DNA from 3 places in the Vibrio orientalis CIP 102891 genome. Region 2 is predicted to be linked to each of the others. Evidence: riboswitches for the same ligand, from Rfam matches in the RefSeq annotation. Region 2 holds a riboswitch; each other region holds the start of a gene.
The links. Region 2 has a riboswitch for thiamine pyrophosphate ahead of thiD (bifunctional hydroxymethylpyrimidine kinase/phosphomethylpyrimidine kinase). Riboswitches for the same ligand answer to the same signal wherever they lie in the genome.
Positions count from the first base shown of each region.

Region 1: another riboswitch for thiamine pyrophosphate. It lies ahead of thiB (thiamine ABC transporter substrate binding subunit); the one in region 2 lies ahead of thiD (bifunctional hydroxymethylpyrimidine kinase/phosphomethylpyrimidine kinase).
Region 3: another riboswitch for thiamine pyrophosphate. It lies ahead of thiC (phosphomethylpyrimidine synthase ThiC); the one in region 2 lies ahead of thiD (bifunctional hydroxymethylpyrimidine kinase/phosphomethylpyrimidine kinase).

Region 1 is NZ_ACZV01000005.1:2,203,585-2,210,809, forward strand. Features, by position in the region: gene pmbA (metalloprotease PmbA) at 1-1,148, opposite strand, end outside; gene yjgA (ribosome biogenesis factor YjgA) at 1,256-1,783, shown strand; gene thiQ (thiamine ABC transporter ATP-binding protein) at 1,890-2,594, opposite strand; gene thiP (thiamine/thiamine pyrophosphate ABC transporter permease ThiP) at 2,578-4,182, opposite strand; gene thiB (thiamine ABC transporter substrate binding subunit) at 4,192-5,199, opposite strand; TPP riboswitch at 5,254-5,367, opposite strand; gene VIA_RS20735 (flavin prenyltransferase UbiX) at 5,510-6,136, opposite strand; gene mpl (UDP-N-acetylmuramate:L-alanyl-gamma-D-glutamyl-meso-diaminopimelate ligase) at 6,145-7,225, opposite strand, start outside.
Region 2 is NZ_ACZV01000004.1:1,481,822-1,489,046, forward strand. Features, by position in the region: gene mrdA (penicillin-binding protein 2) at 153-2,054, shown strand; gene VIA_RS22345 (hypothetical protein) at 2,446-2,598, shown strand; gene VIA_RS10170 (LysR family transcriptional regulator) at 2,652-3,542, opposite strand; TPP riboswitch at 3,695-3,804, shown strand; gene thiD (bifunctional hydroxymethylpyrimidine kinase/phosphomethylpyrimidine kinase) at 3,906-4,736, shown strand; gene VIA_RS10180 (ABC transporter ATP-binding protein) at 4,726-5,514, shown strand; gene VIA_RS10185 (ABC transporter permease) at 5,552-6,307, shown strand; gene VIA_RS10190 (ABC transporter substrate-binding protein) at 6,357-7,225, shown strand, end outside.
Region 3 is NZ_ACZV01000001.1:149,719-156,943, reverse strand. Features, by position in the region: gene VIA_RS00755 (multicopper oxidase domain-containing protein) at 1-1,112, shown strand, start outside; gene crcB (fluoride efflux transporter CrcB) at 1,226-1,609, shown strand; TPP riboswitch at 1,678-1,776, shown strand; gene thiC (phosphomethylpyrimidine synthase ThiC) at 1,943-3,883, shown strand; gene VIA_RS00740 (thiamine phosphate synthase) at 3,883-5,283, shown strand; gene VIA_RS00735 (HesA/MoeB/ThiF family protein) at 5,285-6,040, shown strand; gene thiS (sulfur carrier protein ThiS) at 6,096-6,353, shown strand; gene VIA_RS00725 (thiazole synthase) at 6,359-7,126, shown strand; gene thiH (2-iminoacetate synthase ThiH) at 7,138-7,225, shown strand, end outside.

The DNA of each region.
Region 1 (7,225 bases), on a different contig from region 2:
CCAGTAACAATATTAACGCCTTGGCCCATCACTTCTGTTACCAGTAGGCCTGTGCCTAGCTCTTTGAGCATCTGGTCGAAGTCCTGACCAGTCGACTTAACAAACCAGTTGTGGATACCACCAGCATGGCCTGTTGGAGTCATGTCCATCTTACGTGCCGCGTAGCTTGTCAGCAGGTAAGTTGCCAGAACACCATCGGTAATAATTTCGCGGTCTTGAGTAAACACACCTTCGCTATCAAATGGGCTTGATGCTAAACCACGTAGCACATGTGGACGCTCTGATACGTTGAACCATTCAGGTAGCACTTGCTTACCAAGGTGATCTAATAGGAATGACGACTTACGGTAAAGGTTACCACCACTGATCGCCATGACTAAGTGGCCGAGTAAACCTGTAGCTACGTCAGCGGCAAACATCACTGGGTATTTGCCGGTTTTCAGTTTCTGTGCATCCAAGCGACTCACAGTCTTTTCCGCGGCTTTCTGGCCAACTAATTCAGGTGTCCATAGGTCATCTTTATGACGAGCTACCGTGTAGCTGTAGTCTCGCTCCATTTCACCATTGGCACCTTGGCCAATGACACAACAGCTGGTGCTATGGCGACTTGAGGCATAGCTTGCTAGCAAACCATGACTGTTGCCGTACACTTTTAATCCATAGTGGCTGTCATAGCTTGCACCGTCACTTTGCTTAATCTTGTCGCTGTACGATAGGGCTTGTTGTTCAGCCGCAATCGCTACTTGAGCAGCATAATCAGGATCTGGCGTATCTGGATGGAATAAATCTAAATCAGGGATCTCTTGCACCATCATTTCTTTAGGTGCAGGGCCTGCGTATGGATCTTCAGAGGTATACTGAGCAATATCGAGAGCAGCAAGTACCGTTTGTTGGATTGCCTTTTCACTCAAGTCTGATGTTGAAGCGCTGCCTTTACGTTGATTACGGTATACCGTGATACCTAATGCGCCATCACTGTTAAACTCAACGTTTTCTACCTCGCACATACGGGTTGAAACGCTTAAGCCAGTTGACTTGCTGATGGCAACTTCTGCCGCATCCGATTTCGCTGCGGCCATCTCTAACGCTTTTGCTACTGCGCTTTCCAACTCAACACGCTGTTGAGCCACTTGCTGTCTTACGTCCATATTTGCTTATTTCTTAAGATCAATTGCCATTAGAATAACAAGAATTTCGCTTTCTCCCCACGATTCTTGTTAAAATAGAGAAATAGATGTTCAAATAAGGCAGAAATATGGCACGTAAGAATCAAAAAGCGCCATGGGAAGAGGAAGAAGAGATCATTTGGGTCAGTAAGACCGAATTGAAACGCGACATGGAAGAGCTACAAAAGCTTGGTGAAGAACTCGCAAGCCTGAAGCCGTCTGTGCTAGAAAAATTTCCTTTAAGCGAAGACTTAGCAGAAGCGATCAAAGACGCGCAACGCTTTAAAAACGAAGCGCGTCGTCGTCAGCTTCAGTACATTGGTAAGCTGATGCGCTTTGAAGAGATAGAACCTCTGCAAGCGGCATTAGACAAAGTACGTAACAAACACTCTCAAGCAACAGCAGAGCTGCATAAGCTTGAAGTGTTGCGTGACCGTGTCGTTGAAGAGGGTGACAGTGCAATCGTAGACGTTATGGAGCAATTCCCTAGCGCCGATCGTCAGCGTCTACGTCAACTTGCTCGTCAAGCAGCGAAAGAGAAAGCGTCAGGCAAACCTGCAAAAGCGTTTCGTGAGATCTTCCAAGTGCTAAAAGCACTAAACGAAGAAGAGCAATAAGCTCGAAAGATGAAGGATTGGCATGAAAATGCCAGCCCTTTTTATTTGCAGTAAATTGGCTGGTCATTCTTCCTTTTAAGGAATGACCGAATATTCGTTCCCTAGATCATTCACCCGCTCTGACAAATTCACTCAAGCTCTGATTGGCATGAGTGGATGACAATTGGCTGATCTCTCCGGCCGCTTCAACCTGACCATTGGCAACGAAGATAAAGTCCGAGCCTATCGCTCTCGCATCACTAATATGGTGCGTCACCATAAGTACCGTGATATTTCTTTCTTTGGCTAACTTAGCGACCAAAGAGAGCATCTCTTCACGCAAAATAGGGTCTAGCGCCGAGAAAGGTTCGTCCAACAGCCAAATCGCATGGGGCTGAACAAAACAGCGTGCTAAGGCCACTCGCTGACGCTGACCACCTGATAATTGCTCTGGCAATCGGTCCAGATACTCATCAACTCCGACTTGAGTAGCCGCCAGCTCCACTTGCTGTTGCTGATCACAGCTCAGCTTAAGGCCCGGGTGCAGCCCCAAACCAATATTCTGTCGTACTGTGAGGTGGGCAAATAGATTGTGTTCTTGAAACAGCATCGCAAAAGGTCGTTGATGAGGTTCTAAGCCAACAATTTCTGTATGCTCTACGCAAATTGAACCTGTTGCGGGTTCTATAAATCCAGCCACCAAGGCAAGCAAGGTAGACTTCCCGGCTCCACTTGGCCCCATCAAGGCAACAATCGAGCCCTGCTCAACCGACACGTCAAAGTGAAACAGCTCATTGTGATAATAATAATCGACGTTACTCAGTGTTAGCATGCTTGACCTTTTTATTTACTTTGAATAGCGTTTCAATCAAGGTGAAACACCCGACACTTAATAGTAATAATGTGACTGATACCACTGCCGCGGCTTCCATCTGATAGCTACCTAATAGCTGGAAAAGGTACAAGGGCAAGGTACGAAATTCTTGGCTACCAAATAGCGCGACCGCACTCAAATCCCCGATAGCAAACATAAAACTGATGGCAAATGCATGCGCTAGTGGCTTTCTTAGTGCCTTCCACTCCACCACTTTAAACCGTTGCCAGCCTCTCATACCTAAACTCGCACACACATACTGATATTGCTGCTCTACATGCAGCATAGGCTGGGACAAGGTTTTAATCACATAAGGCAGCCCCATCAAGGCATTGACCGCAACCACCACAATGAAAGCAAGGCTAAACACATCAGTAAACGATCGCAGCAGTAGAAACAGTCCGGTCGAAATCACTAGGCCTGGGGTAACTAAAATAATCGTTCCAAGCAGCTCAATGTGATCGGCTCGTTTTGCTCTATCATTTAGACGCAGTCTACGACTGGTGATTAGAATCGCTACCCCAGCAGATAGCGCGATGGTACTCGCCAGTGTCGCAACTTTAATTGACGCCCAGAGAGCAGACCAAAAGCGCGCATCGGTTAAGACATTAATCACTTCTTTGTTGACGCCACTCAGCACCACCATCAGCAATGGCGGTACGACCAACATTACTGCAACGATAATCCAGCTCCAGTCCCAACACTTCGAGAGCACGCCATCTTTAGACAGAAAAAGAGCATGTGCTTGGCTGCCGCTCGTGACCGAGACAGGCTTAGCAAGTCTTTGAATACTTAGAGCCATCACACCACATAACGCCATTTGCCAAATAGCCAGCAGTGCCCCTGCTTGTAAATCGAAGTCAAACTTAATCGCTTGGTAGATCGCTAGCTCGATGGTGGTCGACTTTGGTCCACCGCCTAATGCCATCACAGTCGCAAAACTGGTAAAACACAGCATAAACACCAAACCACTCACGTGGGGCAGTTGCTGACGTAAGCGAGGCCATTCAACCCAGCGGAATTTATCCCAGTGCCCCATCCCTAGATGGGCACATAACTTGTGCTGCTCTTGCGGAATAGACTCCAACGCTTGTAATAACAACCGCGTCGCATAAGGAAGATTAAAAAACACGTGGGCGAGTAAGATGCCATTCAAACCATAAATCGAGAAAGGCAGCTTACTGTCTAGAAACTTAAATAAGCTAGCAAGTAAACCACTATTGCCATAAATGGCCAGTAAACCAAATACCCCGACCAACACTGGCAGCACTAAGGTGGTGGCAAACAGTTTTAGCAGCAGCGTCTTGCCGACAAACTGACGACGAGAAAGGGCGTGAGCAACAGGCAAAGCAAAACCGACACTCAGTAACGTCGAGAGAAAAGATTGGTAGAAACTAAACTTAGTCACATGACGATAGTAAGGATCGTTCCAAACTAAGCTGATATTTAAGGTCTCAGCGTTGATCAACAATGCAGCCAGCGCTGAAACAACAAAGGTCGCGATGAATATCGCGACCCATAAACCAATGAGAGGTGTTTTACGCAAAAGAAAGCCTTAGAAGGTTAATGCACTTTGCCATTCACGAATCCAAGATTTGCGATTCTGAGCAACCTCATCAGCGCTAAAGCTTAGAGCTTGACTAGGTACTGTCAGAGTTTCGAAACCTTTAGGTAACTCAACGTCAGTCACTGGATACATCCAGTTTCCGGTTGGCATTGTAGACTGGAACTCATCACTCAGAATAAAGCTCATAAATTCATCAGCTAGCTTCTCGTTTTTAGAACCTTTTACCTTGGCTGCCACTTCAACTTGAGTGTAGTGACCTTCAGCAAAATCAGCCGCAGCATACTTCTCATCACTTTCTGCAATCAAGTGATAAGCAGGCGAGGTGGTATAGGAAAGTACCAGATCAGACTCGCCCTCTAAGAACATAGAGTAAGCTTCTGACCAGCCCTTGGTAACCGTAACGGTTTTTTTAGCCAGGTTTTGCCATGCCTCTGTGACATCATCACCGTAGACTGACTTCATCCACAACATTAGCCCCTGACCCGGTGTCGAAGTACGCGGGTCTTGATAAATCACTTTCAAATCATCACGTGACTCTACTAGCTCTTTTAAGCTCTTTGGTGGGTTCGTCAACGTCTCTTTGTTGTAAACAAAGGCAAAATAGCCAAAGTCATACGGTACAAACGTCTTGTCATTCCAACCGTTAGGCAGTGTCACTGAGTCAGTGTCAACATTGTGCTGCGCCAATAAACCTGTTTCCTTAGCTTCCGCCATCAAGTTATTGTCTAGGCCAAGTACGATATCGGCTTTGCTGTTGCCACCCTCTAGGCGCAGTCGATTTAGAATCGAAACACCGTCATCTAAGGCAACAAAGTTCACGTCGCAACCACACTTTGCTTCAAACGCTTTTTCAACCGTTGGGCCTGGGCCCCAGTCTGCTGCAAATGAATCGTAAGTGTAAACCGTCAGTGTGTTATCTGCCGCGCTTGCTGAAAATGAAGCTAGAGTAACAGCCGCTAGAGTGCTGATTGAAAGGGTATTTAGAGTGTTTTTCACTGCTCGCTCTCTCCTTGTATGAGCGGCACAGGTTTGAGGGATACATCGATAAGAGATAGATCCAAACTCAATTCCTACGCCAGCATTATCTGGTTCAGGTCCACGGGTCCCAAGCCTTGCTTGATCTCAGCTTCATTGAAACAATGAATAGCTCCCCGATGAGTAACGGTCAAATTGTAATAGTTATGAGACTCAATAGCCATCCCCTAAATAGTTGGAGTTGCAGCTAGGCGACAAGCAAATTCATCCCAATGAACATAGGTGCTCTATTTGATTTGGGTGAATTTGAGCAGTCAACAACGCTGCGACTTCAAATATGACGGGGATCGTAGCCCCAACGTGGAACAAGACCTTGCTCTACGCCCAGATGATCCAAGATACGCGCAACCATGAAGTCGACTAAATCCTCAATCGACTTAGGCTGATGATAGAAACCCGGCGCGGCTGGCATAATCGTCACCCCCATCTGAGACAGCTTATGCATGTTCTCTAGATGTAGGGTAGAAAATGGCGTTTCACGTACCACCAGCAATAACTGACCGCGTTCCTTCATCACTACATCAGCAGCGCGCTCAATCAAATTGTCAGACATTCCATGAGCAATCGCGGCGACACTTCCTGCTGAGCATGGACAAACCACCATCTGTTTCGGCGCCGCAGAGCCTGAAGCCACTGGAGAGAACCAATCGTCTTTACCGCACACGACCAGCTTATCTGGGTCACAGTTGAGATGCTCAACCAAGCTTTGTTTAGCCACATCAGGATTAGCCGATAGCTTTAAACCATGTTCCGTTGCGAGCACGACACGCGCAGCGGAAGAGATCAGCAAATAGACCTGATAGTCTGCTGCTAACAAACACTCCAGTAGTCTCAGTCCGTACGGGGCACCAGATGCCCCTGTAAACGCTAATGTAATCGCTTTTTGTTGTTTACTCATGGTAATAACTATTTTTCGCCTAATTTTTCCAGTAACTTGCCGTGAATGCCTTCAAACCCACCATTGCTCATCACTAAGATATGACTCCCCGCTTGAGCGTGAGACACAATCTTCGCAACCAGCTCATCGACATCAGCAGAGGTGTCAGCAGGTTGATGACACTGACTGGCAATATCTTTTACCGACCAATCAATACTGTCAGGTTGATAGAGAAATACTTGATCCGCCTTAGCCAATGAAGCAGCCAGCGCATCTTTATGTACGCCACGCTTCATGGTGGCACTGCGCGGCTCTAACACGGCAATAATGTTGTCACTGCCAACCTTATTACGTAGGCCACCAAGAGTCAGTTCAATCGCGGTTGGGTGATGCGCGAAATCATCGTAGACAGTCACGCCATTGACCTGACCTTTTAATTCTAGACGACGCTTAGTGTTGATAAATTTAGCCAGTGATTCACAGGCCAAATCTGGCGTTACTCCGACGTGGCGCGCGGCACCAATTGCCATCAGTGCGTTATCAACGTTATGGTCGCCGACAAGGTCCCATTTCACGATGCCAACTTCTTCATCTTGGAAGAAGACTTTAAACTCAGAGCCATCCGCGATCAGTTTTTCTGCACGCCAATTAGCTTGCTGACCAGTAAACTCAGTTTCACTCCAGCAACCACGCTGTAGTACATCCTCTAAAGCGATATCTTGTTTGGGTGCCAGTATGCGTCCATTACCAGGAACAGTACGCACCAAATGGTGAAACTGACGCTTAATAGCCTCCAAATCATCGAAAATATCTGCATGATCGAACTCTAGATTGTTCATCACCAAAGTTCTTGGATGGTAGTGAACGAACTTCGAGCGCTTATCGAAAAAAGCACTGTCATATTCATCCGCTTCAACGACAAAAAACATACTTTCGCCAAGACGCGCTGAGACACCGAAGTTCCCCAGCACCCCGCCAACCAGGAAACCTGGCTGATAGCCGCAATCTTCAAGGATCCAAGCAAGCATACTTGAGGTGGTCGTCTTGCCATGCGTGCCCGAGACAGCCAACACCCAGCGATCATGCAATAGGAACTCCTGCAACCACTGA
Region 2 (7,225 bases):
TGGAGACATTCGGGGCTTTTTGTTTTAGATGGGATTTCTCTGACTTTGTTTACATTGCTCGTACATAGATGCACCTGGTTATTGATACCGTGCGTGCTAACTGTAACTAAATGTAAATAAGTAAAGCTCCTTGCTCTTTACTGCTAGCGCCTATGAATAATCATCACCCCAGCCACAAGATGCGAAATCATGATCAAGAAGCAAAGTTATTTCGAAATCGCGCTGTTGCAGCGTTTATCGGAATGGTGGTTCTGCTCGGTGTACTGGTCGCCAATCTTTATCGATTAGAAGTTAAACAAGTTGATTACTACACCACCCGAGCGAATGACAATCGTATCCAAGTGCTGCCGATAGCGCCTACTCGCGGGTTGATCTACGACCGCAACGGTAAAATTCTTGCCAACAACTTTCCAGTTTACGTACTTGAGATGACTCCGGAAAAGGTTAAAGACTTAAATGGCTCTATCGCTAAGCTTAAACAAGTTATGCAGCTGTCTGATTCTCAAATAGAGCGGATGACGCAGCCTCATGGTAAACGCTTTAAGCCAGTTGTGGTTAAAAATGGCCTCACGGAGCAAGAGGTCGCCAAGTTTTCCGTTCATCAGTATGAGCTTCCGGGCTTTTCAATCGATGTTGATATGAAGCGAGACTACCCATATGGCGAGGTGCTGACTCATGTATTGGGCTATGTTGCACATATCAATGATCGTGACCTAAAACAGCTAGAAGAAAGTGGCGAACTGGCAAATTATCGTGCGACTAAAACCATTGGCAAATTGGGAATAGAAAAGTACTACGAACATACTCTGCATGGTAAACAAGGCTATCAAGAAGTTGAGGTAAACAGCCGCGGCCGAATTATCCGTACTATCGAATATGTTCCTCCTGTTGCGGGGCAGGATCTGGTGCTTAATATCGACGTAGACTTACAACAATTTGTCTTCAAGCAGTTAGACAATCGCGAGGGCAGTGCGGTTGTGCTCGACCCACGTGATAATAGTGTCCTTGCTATGGTTTCAAGTCCGAGTTATGACCCGAACCTGTTTGTTGAAGGCATTTCGAGCAAAGCTTACAACAAGTTGCTTAATGACCCATTTCATCCGTTAGTCAACCGAGCGACATTGGGTGTGTACCCACCAGCTTCCACGATAAAACCTTTTATGGCCATTGCTGGCTTAAGCGAAGGCATTATTCAACCCGATACCGTGCGTGACGATCATGGTGCATGGCACATCCCAGGTTTAACCAAGCAGACTAAAGTATGGCGCGATTGGAAGCGTTGGGGGCATGGTCCAGTTGATGTCACTTTGGCGATTGAAGAGTCCGTCGACTCGTTTTTCTATCATATCGCCTATGAGTTAGGGATTGACCGCATTTCCGACTGGATGAATATGTTTGGTTTTGGTCGGCTTTCTGGGATCGATATTCCGGAAGAAACACGCGCCAATATGCCAACACGGGAGTGGAAGGAGTCACGCTATCGTCAGCCATGGTATAAGGGCGATACCGTTCCGATTGGTATTGGTCAGGGGTATTGGACAGCAACGCCGCTGCAAATCGCTAAAGCAACCTCCGTATTGGTCAACCATGGTGAGGTTATCGCTCCTCATCTATTCCGTAACACCTTGCCTCATGGGGTGCCCTTCCACCAAGAAGCGCCTAAAGCGGTGAAAGTTGCAAGTCAGATTGAAGGAGTCAGTGATGCTTCTTGGGATATTGCTATCAACGCCATGCGTCTGGTGAACTCGGGCAGTCGAGGTTCAGGTCGACGAGCATTTAAGGGCGCGAGTTATTGCAGTGGTGGTAAATCAGGTACTGCACAGGTGTTTGGTCTCAAGAAAGATCAGGTCTACAACTCTAAAGAGCTGAGTTATGACTTACTCGACCATGGTTTATTTACCGCTTTTGCTCCATGCGATCAGCCAAAATATGTCGCGACTGTCGTGATTGAACATGGTAACGGTGGCTCAAAGGTTGGCGCTCCGTTTATACGTAAGGTGTTTGATTACCTCGAAATTGGCAATGATGATAAACCAAAGCAGCATCAGACCTAAATCGAAAAGCTTGAGTAGATTAAATGGGGCGTTGTGCCCCATTTTTTTAGTTCTACAGATAGTTTGAGGATAATTATGCGCTCAAAGGCATAAAATTTGTGATCTTTAAACAATTAAGCACTAAATATAGTTGCTTCATATGTACGGTATAACTATATTGAAAAGGTATCCCACATAACTTTAAGGTGTAGAGACTGAGTAAACTCCCAGAGTGAATACGAACAAACTGAACGCAGAGAGACACAGGGCTTAGCGTCCAACCCGCTAAGAGTGCCATCAAAAACGTATAAGAATTAAGTATTTTCAAAGGCCTTTTGCTTTTCCCCTCTTTAAATAGTCGCACTTTCTAGTTATCGATACATTGTCTGATAACCATGGAGGAGGTTTGGCTATGTTACCACTAGGTTTATTCGCATTAGGTGTATTCGTATTCTTAGGTTGCTGGGTTGTTCAACACGGTTTACCCGTTCTCGGCATGAAGCTTGATGAAGCGGATTTGCTGCTCATCTCAGAAATGTCTGGTGAAGACGTTCTCGAAGCATAAAGCGCAAAAATAGAGAGAAAAAGGAGCCGATAGTGGCTCCTTTTTTAGTTTTGCTATCTTTGTAATTGTTCTCGAATCACATCTTTCACGGTGTTAAATCTTGCTGGAAGTTGTCGGTGACGCTTAGTGAGTAGGTAGAGTGTTTCGATAACTTCCTTATGAGGTTGGTAAATCGCAACTTGCTCTCTAAGTGGAAAAGTATCTAAAGCACTTTTAGGCAGAATGGTAAATCCATGCCCTTTAGCGACAGGCAGTAAAATCTGGTTAAGTTGATTAACATAGCCCGTGATTGGTAGTTTATGAATATTAACTCTTTCTAGTTCTTCCTCACCACAACGTGAAAAATAGAGTGAAAGGTAGTGCTCAGCATCAGGGTGACGAATTAGCCCTATTTTTTTTAGCTGATCTTCATCGAGTGCCTTGGTTGCCAGTGGCTTAGGCATCATCAAACAAAGAGGCTCTTGTCCAAATTGTTCTGAATCTACTCTTGGGTCTGAAGGTTCATGTGTCACGATTCCCAAATCCATATCCCCAGAGATGATTTCTGCAAGAATCTTATGATGTGGAGCCGCTTCTAAATAGGTAATTAGTTGAGGGTATTTACATTGTAAATCAAGCAGTCGAGGGTAAAGTGATAGTGCCAAAGAGCCAGAGCATGAAAGGGAAACAGTGCCGGAACGAGGGTCATCCTGATTAAGGGATTGAAGCATTTGCGCCTGCTGAGTATCTAAATGATTGGCGTAGTCATAGACCGTTTTCCCTGCTTCAGTAATTTCAAAACTTTTGTTGTACCTTTTTATCAGAGCGTGTCCGCAGGCTTGTTCTAGTTTCTTAATGTGCTGACTCACCCCCGGTTGTGTCATAAATAATTTGTCAGCGGTTTTGGTGAAGTGACCAGTGTCGATAAGAGTGACAAACGTCTTCAACCAGATAGGGTTCAACATGGCTTCTACTCATAATAAAAAATTATCTTGTTTAGTTTAAACGATAACAAAAAATTCAAGAAGTGAAGGTTTAAAACACACTTTGAAACGACTCAAAATGGATTTTTGATAGCAAATGATGCAATTACGTTAATTTTATTGTTATCATCTGCGGGAAATAGTCGGGGAGCCTAACCATTATGGAAAGGGCTGAGATCGCAATGCGAGACCCGTTGAACCTGATTCAGTTAGCACTGACGTAGGGAACTATGCGCACATTACCTTACTGGTTTGTGCACTCGTATTCGATGGATTGATCACCTCATTTTCTGATCCCTTCTTTCGTGGCCGAGAGTTCCTGTACGTCTTGTAGTAGGAGCAATAATGCCACATTCACAAGACACGACTCCAATCGTATTAACCATCGCGGGCTCAGACAGCGGCGGCGGTGCAGGCATTCAAGCCGATATCAAAGCAATCTCTGCCACGGGTGGTTACGCATGTTCGGTGATTACCGCTATCACGTCGCAAAACACGCTTGGTGTATCTGCTATTCACCCGATTCCTCTTGAGCATATAAAAAGTCAATTGGATGCGGTGTTTACCGATCTCAATGTTGTCGCCGTCAAAGTTGGTATGTTGGCAGATTCTGAGATCATCAAAGTGGTTGCCGATAAAATTCGTCAGTACCAACCTAAACACCTTGTGGTCGACCCAGTCATGGTTGCGACCAGTGGTGACCTTCTTCTTGAAACCAACGCTATCTCAACTCTCAAGCAAGAGTTACTACCGCTTGCTGACTTAATCACGCCCAACTTGCCGGAAGGCGCTGCCTTAATTGGTGGCGCAGTGCCGCAAGATGAGGACCAAATGGGAGCAATGATCAGTGAGCTTCGTGCACTTGGCGCCAAAGCTGTACTGCTTAAAGGCGGCCACTTAGAGAAAGACGACAACAGTAATGATCTACTCATCATGGCTGAAAGTAGCGAGTTGATTAGCGCTAAGCGAGTGGCGACGAAAAACACTCATGGCACAGGTTGTACTTTGTCCTCGGCGATTGCTTCATATTTGGCTCAAGGTAACCGTCTGCACAAATCGGTTTATCTTGGTAAGCAGTATATTTCTCAGGCTATTGCCAATGCGGACAAGCTAGAGGTGGGCCAAGGTCACGGGCCCGTGCATCATTTCTTCTGTGGCCATACAAATGTCCGTTAGTAACCCATCGTCGACTTCATACTCAGCACAGGCAATTGGTATTGAGTTACACGATGCGCACCTGCTCTATCGAGACAGCCAAATAGCGACCTTATCTGGCCTCAATATGTTTGTTCCTGCTGGTCAATGGACATGTTTATTGGGTCGAAGTGGATGTGGCAAAACGACACTGCTGCGTTATTTGGCTGGTTTGCTCAGTGACAAGGTCGAGTGGACAGGCCAACTAGCCCTCACCCATGGTCGTTCTTTGCAAGGTCAGGTGGCCTATATGGCGCAACAAGATCTGTTACTCCCCTGGTTAAATGTTTTGGACAACGTACTGCTAAGCCGCAAGTTTGATGCAACGGAGCATAGTTCAATAGAAAGCCAGCTACAGGCCGAGCGATTACTGGATTCTGTTGGTTTGGCAGATTACCAACAGGCAATGCCTTCGCAGCTTTCAGGTGGTATGCGTCAGCGTGTCGCTTTGGCTCGTACGCTGATGCAAGACAAACCGGTGGTGTTAATGGATGAGCCCTTTTCCGCGCTGGATGCCGTTACCAGATATAAGTTGCAGAACTTATCGGCAAGCTTACTTAAAGATAAGACAGTGGTCTTAATTACTCATGATCCGCAAGAAGCGGTCAGGCTCGCAGACCAACTGTATTTGCTTCAAGGTCGTCCAGCTCATGCGCAGCGGTTATCCGTGCCTGATGCGCAACCTCCAAGAACCATTGATGCACAGTGCGCCGAGTTGCAACAAGCCATTTTGACTCAGTTGGAGCAAGATTATGAGTGAACTATCGAGTCTCAAAATTGCTCAACGCCAAAGTGATATGACGCGACAAATGACGCACCCAGTGGCTCGAATAGTGATTAGCCTCTTGGTCATTCTTGGCTTGTGGCAGGCCGTGGTTGTTACCTTTGATATGCCGAGCTTTATCTTGCCTGCGCCCATGGAAGTGCTCTCTCGGCTTGTAACGCGATTTGATGTGTTGATGAAGCACACCTTAGTCACCGGGCAAGAGATCATTTTAGGTTTATTACTGGGCTTGGGAATGGGACTGATGTTTGCTCTGCAAATGTTGCTGTTTAAGCCGCTTAAGCGTTGGTTGCTACCGGTCCTGATTGCCAGTCAGGCTATCCCTGTATTCGCCATCGCACCAGTATTGATGCTGTGGCTAGGTTATGGCATTGCATCCAAAGTGGTTATGGCCGCAATCATTATCTTCTTTCCGGTGACAACCTGCTGCTATGACGGACTTAGAAATACTCTAACGGGCTATTTGGACCTAGCTAAAACCATGGGGGCGAGTAAGTGGCAGTTACTAAAACATATTCAGCTTCCAGCGGCGTTACCAACATTAGCTTCAGGCATCCGCGTGGCCGTGGTCATTGCGCCAATTGGTGCGGTGGTTGGTGAGTGGGTTGGCTCAAGTGCGGGTCTTGGCTATCTAATGTTGCAAGCCAATGCGCGAATGATCATTGATGAAATGTTTGCCGCACTCTTCATACTCGCTTTGCTCTCCGTTTCGCTTTACTTCATTACCGATAAATTACTTAAAAAGTTTATTCCTTGGGAAAATCAATAAGAAAGGACACTCCGTGAAAACGACAAATAAACTCAGTGCAGTGGCACTAATGACATCTCTATTTTCTGTAAATGCATTTGCTGCGGATAAAGAGCTTACTCTGATGCTAGATTGGTTCGTCAACCCAAACCATGGGCCAATTGTGATAGCGCAAGAGCGTGGTTACTTCAAGCAACAAGGTATTGAAGTGAATATTCAAGAGCCGGCTGACCCAAGCACACCGCCAAAATTGGTGGCGGCGGGTAAAGTTGACTTGGCTATCTCTTATCAACCAAGCCTCACTATCGACGTGGCTGCGGGTCTACCGCTTATTCGCTCTGCAACCTTAATTGCGACTCCATTGAACACACTAATGGTGCTAGATAATGGTAAGAATGACACTCTAGCCGATTTAAAAGGTAAGAACATTGGTATCGCGATTGCGGGCAATGAGGAAGCAACGATTGGCACCATGCTGGGTCAAGAAGGGGTGAAGTTTTCCGACGTAAACATCATTAATGTCGGCTGGGCACTGTCATCGTCTCTGGCATCTGGCAAAGTGGATGCGATTTGGGGCGGGTTACGTAACTTCGAAACTAATCAACTGGAACTTGAAGGCTACAAAGCCAAAGCCTTCTATCCTGAAGAGCACGGTGTGCCGACTTATGATGAGTTAGTCTTCGTTGCCAATGCGAAAAGCTATGATGCAGAGGCAATCAAAGCGTTCAATAAAGCGCTTGAGCAGGCAACGACTTATATTGTTAACCACCCGCAGCAATCATGGAAAGAGTTTGTTGCTTACTCGCCAGATACGCTCAATAACGAGCTCAACCAGCGTGCGTGGAACGATACATTGACGCGTTTTGCGCTGCGTCCATCAGCGGTAGATCATAAACGTTACGATGACTATGCCGAGTTTATGTACTCACAGAAGCTGAT
Region 3 (7,225 bases), on a different contig from region 2:
TTCACTGGCATGGACTTAGAATCCCAATAGAAATGGATGGAGTGCCATTTCTTAGTCAACCCCCGATAATGCCAGGTGAAACCTTTGTCTATCGCTTTACGCCTCCTGACGCTGGCACATTTTGGTACCACCCACATATGAATAGCGTAAAGCAGCTTGGTATGGGCTTAGTTGGTTTAATTATCGTCGAAGAAGTTGTTCCTGTTGAGTTTGATGAGGAGCATGAGTTGATGCTCAAACATTGGCACCTAGATAAGCAAGGTCAGTGGAAAGACTTAATGATCCCACGTCTTAGCGCTCGTATGGGAACGCCGGGTGAGTGGAGTAGTGTCAATGGCACTCATGAGCCGACGTATACTCTTAAGGCCAACGCTACAACGCGGCTTAGAATTGCTAATGTCGATAATACAATCACTTACCCTATTGCTATAGAAGGTGTTAATGCCTGGGTGATAGCAATTGATGGAAACCCTATTAAAACGCCCGATAAGCTCATACAGCACAAGATAGGACCAGGAATGAGGGTTGATATTGCTTTTACTGCTCCGAAAGCAGGAGAGCGTGTATACGTACGTCAAATGAAAGGGCGCTTTCCATTTTCTTTGTGCGACTTTCAAGTGATCGCCTCGGATCTTCCAGATCAGCAACCGATCCCAATATTGCCTCTTAATCCGGTTCCTGCGTTAGCTCTCGATCGTGCTGAAGAAATAGACTTTGTTTTTGAATGGGAAGGTGCAGTAAGCCCAGTAGGCAAAGATGGTAAAGTGATACCTAAATTCTGGCTGACCAATAAACGCGCTTGGGAGGGGATGAGTAAAGATAATATTCCTGCACCTCTAGCGACGCTTGATCTCGGAAAGACCTATATATTTAATCTCAAGAACGTCACTCAATACCATCATCCCATTCATCTTCATGGTCATACGTTCACTGTACTTGAGTTAGATGGTAGAAAAGTGACTGAGCCGTTTCATACCGACACTGTCCTACTTGGTAAGAATGGCAGTGCGAAAGCCGCATTTGTTGCTGATAACCCAGGGCGCTGGATGTATCATTGTCATGTCATAGAGCATATGAAAACAGGGCTTATGGGGTACATCGAAGTAAAGTGACTCCTGTAACGTTTTAAATTTTCATTAGTTTATTGGGCTAGTTGTTGATTTAAACTTGTAAAAATAGGCTGGCAGACGGCTAAGATGTACAAAAATATTAACTGGAGAAAATGATGGGACAGCTTTCTATATTAGGCTTCATTGCGATTGGTGGAGCTTTTGGCGCGTGTTCACGATATTTGGTTGCTGAACTATGCGCATTACTACTAGGACGCGGATTCCCATACGGAACTCTAACGGTTAATGTCGTCGGTTCATTTATTATGGGGCTTTTGATTGCAGCTTTTGAAAATGAAATGCTCGCCACAGAACCTTGGCGTCAGATTATTGGTCTTGGCTTTCTAGGCGCTTTAACCACCTTCTCTACGTTCTCTATGGATAACGTGCTCCTTATGCAGCAAGGTGCATTTTTTAAGATGGGACTTAACGTTCTACTTAATGTCGTCCTCAGCATTTCTGCTGCTTGGATTGGCTTTCAATTGCTACTCAAAAGTTAGCACTGTTAAAAAGTGACACTTTTTTAATCAGGTCGGCTTGGTTTAACCAAGCCGATTTTATATACTGGTTCTACTTGTCGGAGTGCCATAGGGCTGAGACCGTTAATTCGGGATCCGTTGAACCTGATCAGATTAATATCTGCGAAGGGAACAAGAGAAGATATCTACACTAGAATTCTATCTAGTTTACCTATCAAATAATCGAATACCGTTATGGGGTCATTAGCGCAAGCTAACCTAGCTCATAATTCGATTCCTCTTGTCGCATCTTTCCGCCAAGCATTTTTATCCCGTTACTTTTTATCTAAGAATAACAAAGCAAGGAAAAATGCTATGTCGAGTCGCAAGCAAGCGAGACTGGAAGCAAAACAGTTTATTGATACTCTTTCGGTACAACCGTACCCAAATTCAAGCAAAGTCTATGTTGAAGGCTCACGTTCTGATATTCGCGTACCGATGCGCGAAATATCACTCGCTGATAGCCTTATTGGAGGCACAAAAGAAGCGCCTATTTTCGAGCCTAATGAGCCCGTACGCGTTTACGATACCTCTGGGGTATACACAGACCCAGAACACACCATTGACCTTTACAAGGGCCTACCTAAGCTAAGAGAAGGGTGGATTGAAGAGCGTGCCGATACTGAGTTACTTGATGAGGTAAGCTCGGTATACACCAAGGAGCGCTTAGAAGATGAAACGCTAGACGAGCTTCGTTACGGAAATCTACCTCGTATTCGACGTGCCAAAGATGGGCAGTGCGTGACTCAATTGCACTATGCTCGCAAAGGTATAATCACCCCAGAAATGGAATATATCGCCCTGCGTGAAAATATGGGGCGCGCTCAATACCGTGATGAAGTGCTGAATCAACAGCATCCGGGTCAAAGCTTCGGAGCGAATCTTCCAAAAGACATTACCGCTGAGTTTGTGCGTAAAGAAGTCGCCGAAGGTCGCGCGATTATCCCTTCTAATATTAACCACCCAGAATCCGAACCAATGATCATTGGGCGTAACTTTTTGGTCAAAGTGAACGCCAACATCGGTAACTCATCGGTCACTTCTTCGATTGAGGAAGAAGTAGAGAAGCTCGTGTGGGCGACGCGTTGGGGTGGGGATACCGTTATGGACCTTTCTACTGGACGTAATATTCACGAAACTCGCGAGTGGATTCTGCGTAATAGTCCAGTTCCGATTGGTACTGTACCTATGTACCAAGCGCTTGAGAAAGTGAATGGTGTTGCCGAAAACCTTAACTGGGAAGTGATGCGCGATACTCTGATTGAGCAAGCTGAGCAGGGTGTTGACTATTTCACTATCCATGCCGGTTTACTACTTCGCTATGTGCCAATGACTGCAAAACGCGTTACTGGTATCGTTTCTCGTGGTGGTTCTATCATTGCGAAATGGTGTTTAGCGCATCACCAAGAAAGCTTCTTATACACCCACTTTCGAGAGATCTGTGAAATCTGTGCTAAGTATGATGTGGCACTTTCTCTCGGTGATGGTCTGCGTCCTGGTTCGGTTGCCGATGCTAACGATGAAGCGCAATTTGCTGAGCTTCGCACCCTTGGTGAGTTGACCAAGATTGCTTGGGAATACGACGTACAAGTCATTATCGAAGGTCCTGGCCATGTTCCAATGCACATGATCAAAGAGAACATGGAAGAGCAATTAGAGCATTGTCATGAAGCACCGTTCTACACGCTTGGTCCACTGACGACAGACGTCGCTCCTGGCTACGATCATATTACTTCAGGTATTGGTGCCGCCATGATTGGTTGGTATGGCTGTGCGATGCTTTGTTATGTAACACCAAAAGAGCACCTAGGCTTACCAAACAAAGAAGACGTGAAGGTAGGCATGATCACCTACAAGCTTGCTGCACACGCTGCTGATTTAGCTAAGGGACACCCTGGTGCACAAGTTCGAGATAACGCGCTTTCTAAAGCTCGCTTCGAGTTCCGTTGGGAAGATCAATTCAACTTGTCACTCGACCCTGAAACCGCTCGTACTTTCCATGATGAAACCCTACCGCAAGAGTCGGGTAAGGTTGCCCATTTTTGTTCGATGTGTGGTCCTAAGTTCTGTTCAATGAAGATCTCTCAAGAAGTTAGAGAGTATGCGAAAGACACTGAGCAAGTTGCTGCGGACCAAGCAATCTCAATCAAAATGCTTGATGACCCACTTGAAGGTATGCGTCAAAAATCGCAAGAATTTAGAGAAACGGGCTCTGAGCTATACCACCCAGCAGCACATGCCGAGGTCAGTGATTAATGAGCAAAATCCTTATTCCGTCATCATTGATTGAACTAACCGGTTTAGTTCAACAATGCTTGTTGTTGGCGAAAGAGCAGGGTTTTTGCATCGAAGATTTTGAGTTGGGTGTTAGCCCAACTCAATCTATTCAGCTTGTTCGCGACCAACAGATTACACACATAACGACTGATCTTATCGATGGGTATGATTCTGAACCTGAGTGTTCACTTGCGCTTTATTATCGCTCAGCGTTGTCGGTGGAAGCGTGTGCAAGGCAACCATCGAAAACAATTTTTATTGGTATTGCTGATAGCCAGGTTTCCGGTGAAAAGGACGAAGCGCTTTATCTAGATATCTGGCGTCACCCAATTAATGATGAAGTGAGAGCGCTTTCTGTTAAGTTCAAAGTCAACGCAATGTTCGATCCTGAACATCACCTTGCTTGGATAGTAACGCTGATAGTACTCGATTTTCCTATCGAAGATGCGTTAACACTTGCTCGAGGAATGCTAACTCAACAAGCGAATGTTTCACGTGAAACATTATTGAGTGACAGCCTTGACGAAGGAAGGTCTACATTATGGGCTGACCAATTTGATGATTTCCCAACCCCAGTATTGGAAGATAACCGACTTGGCATTCAAGTAGGATGGTCTGCACAAGGAGAGGACGTCAACTTTCCAACCCTAACCAAACAAGGTCTAGGGCTCTACCCAGTTGTTGATGATGTTGCTTGGATCGAGAGTTTGCTACCTTTAGGTATTAGTACCATTCAACTGCGAATCAAGAACCCTCTGCGAGCCGATTTAGAACAACAGATCATTCGAGCAATTGAGCTAGGTCGGCAGTACAAGGCGCAAGTGTTTATCAATGACTATTGGCAGTTAGCGATTAAACATGGGGCTTACGGTGTTCACCTAGGACAAGAAGACATAGAAGAATCGAATTTAGCTCAGCTAACCAAAGCCGGTATCTGTCTCGGTCTTTCTACTCATGGTTATTACGAGCTACTGCGCATCGTACAAATTCACCCTAGCTACATCGCGCTAGGGCATATTTTCCCAACCACCACAAAACAGATGCCATCTAAACCACAAGGTTTAGTTCGCTTGGCGTTGTACCAAAAGTTAATTGATAGCATTCCTTATGGAAACACAGAGCGTGCTTTCCGTTCTTCAAAAGACAAAGCAGTGAGTGGCGATTTACTCGGTTTTCCGACGGTCGCAATTGGTGGCATTGACCAATCTAATGCTGACCAAGTTTGGCAAACGGGCGTTTCTAGCTTGGCAGTCGTGCGTGCTATTACGTTGGCAGAATCAGCTCAGTCCGTTATCGAGTTTTTTGCACAACTGATGAAGGAAAGACAGCTAACGTTTACTGATCAGAATAGTGAATTGGCGGATACCAAGAGAGGCTAGCATGCTCACGGATAAGCAATTTCTCCGATACCGACGTCAAATAGCTTTGCCAGAAATAGCTGAAAATGGACAAGAGCAGTTGAGCAAGTCGCATGTGCTGATCATTGGTTGTGGTGGGCTAGGTAGCGCAGCGAGTTTGTATTTAGCTGCGGCTGGTATCGGCAAGCTAGTGGTCGTTGATGATGACGAGGTAGATAGCAGCAACTTACAGAGGCAAGTGATCTATCGTGAACAAGACCTCCAAGTAGCGAAAACCGAGGCGACAGTAAGGCATCTCGCTGAGCTCAACCCTATGGTTCGAGTACGTGCGATAACTAAACGGCTGGAAAAAGCTCAACTTAAATTGGAGGTTATGCTGGCAGATGTGGTTCTCGACTGCAGTGACAATATGCAGACTAGACAGCTTATCAATCAAGTCTGCTTTGAAAGTAGTACACCATTAGTTTCCGCTGCTGCAATTGGCTGGCAAGGGCAGTTTGCTGTGTTTGATTATCAAGGGGCTGATGAGGACAAGGCGTGTTATCGCTGCCTTTATCCTTTTGATGAGCTCAAACAAGTTAACAGTTGCACTGATAGTGGTGTTGTTGGTCCGGTGGTAGGTACTCTTGGTAATTACCAAGCTCTCGCTGCTATTCAAAGGCTATCGACAGGAATGTTTCACGTGAAACCATTTCAATTGCATCTATTTGATGGGCTACGAATGCAGTGGCAAACCATGCAGATACAGAAAGATAAGCAATGCCAAGTTTGCGCTTAGCCATAGGGCCGCATCCATCTTTACCTAATATCGAACAATATGAGAGTCGCAAGCAATGACATCATCGTTACAACAATCAACTACACCAGAGTTTGCTGCTGATACAGGTGTGATAACCATTGCTATTAACGAGCAATCACACCAAGTTGCAACTGGTTCGAATCTACAGCAAATCATCAGTCAATTTGAACTTCCTGAAATTGGCTGTGTTTTTGCAATCAACAATAATGTTGTGCCGCGCAGTGAGTGGGCGAGCACAGTACTTTCACAGGGAGATAGTATCTCTCTGTTTCAAGCGATCGCAGGGGGCTAACGTCGATGCTAAAAATTGGAGATAAACAATTCAAATCGCGACTGTTCACGGGCACAGGAAAATTTGCTAATAGCCAGTTGATGGCTAAAGCGATTCAAGTGTCAGGGTCGCAACTGGCTACCATGGCTTTGAAGCGTGTAGATATTAATGACCAACAAGATGATATTTTGCGGCCACTAGTTGAATCCGGCGTTAACTTGCTACCCAATACATCAGGTGCAAAGAATGCCAAGGACGCAGTATTTGCTGCTCAGCTTGCGCGCGAGGCATTGGGTACCAACTGGCTAAAACTTGAAATTCACCCAGATCCGAAATATTTAATGCCCGATCCAATAGAGACTCTTGCCGCGGCAGAACAACTGGTACTTCAGGGGTTTATTGTACTTCCTTACTGTCATGCAGACCCAGTTTTGTGTAAGCGCTTAGAAGAAGTTGGCTGTGCAGCAGTAATGCCGTTGGGCGCGCCTATCGGATCCAACAAAGGCGTTGTTTCTCACGACTTCCTAGAGATCATCATCGACCAAGCCAATGTTCCAGTAGTTGTAGATGCGGGCATTGGTGCACCTTCTCATGCGGCGCGTGCGATGGAAATGGGCGCAGATGCCGTACTGGTAAATACCGCAATTGCTGCGTCGAGCGATCCCGTAGCGATGGCGAAGGCATTTAAGATGGCGGTAGAATCAGGTCGTATGGCGTATGAAGCGGGTCTTGCTGGTAAGGTGTCTCACGCTGTTGCATCGAGCCCACTGACTTCCTTTTTGGATGAGCTATAAGTGAGGTGTTCATGAGTTTCGTCGAACAGTTTAAACAGCTCAATTGGGACGATATCTCGATGTCGATTTACGCCAAAACCGAGCAAGACGTCGTGCGCG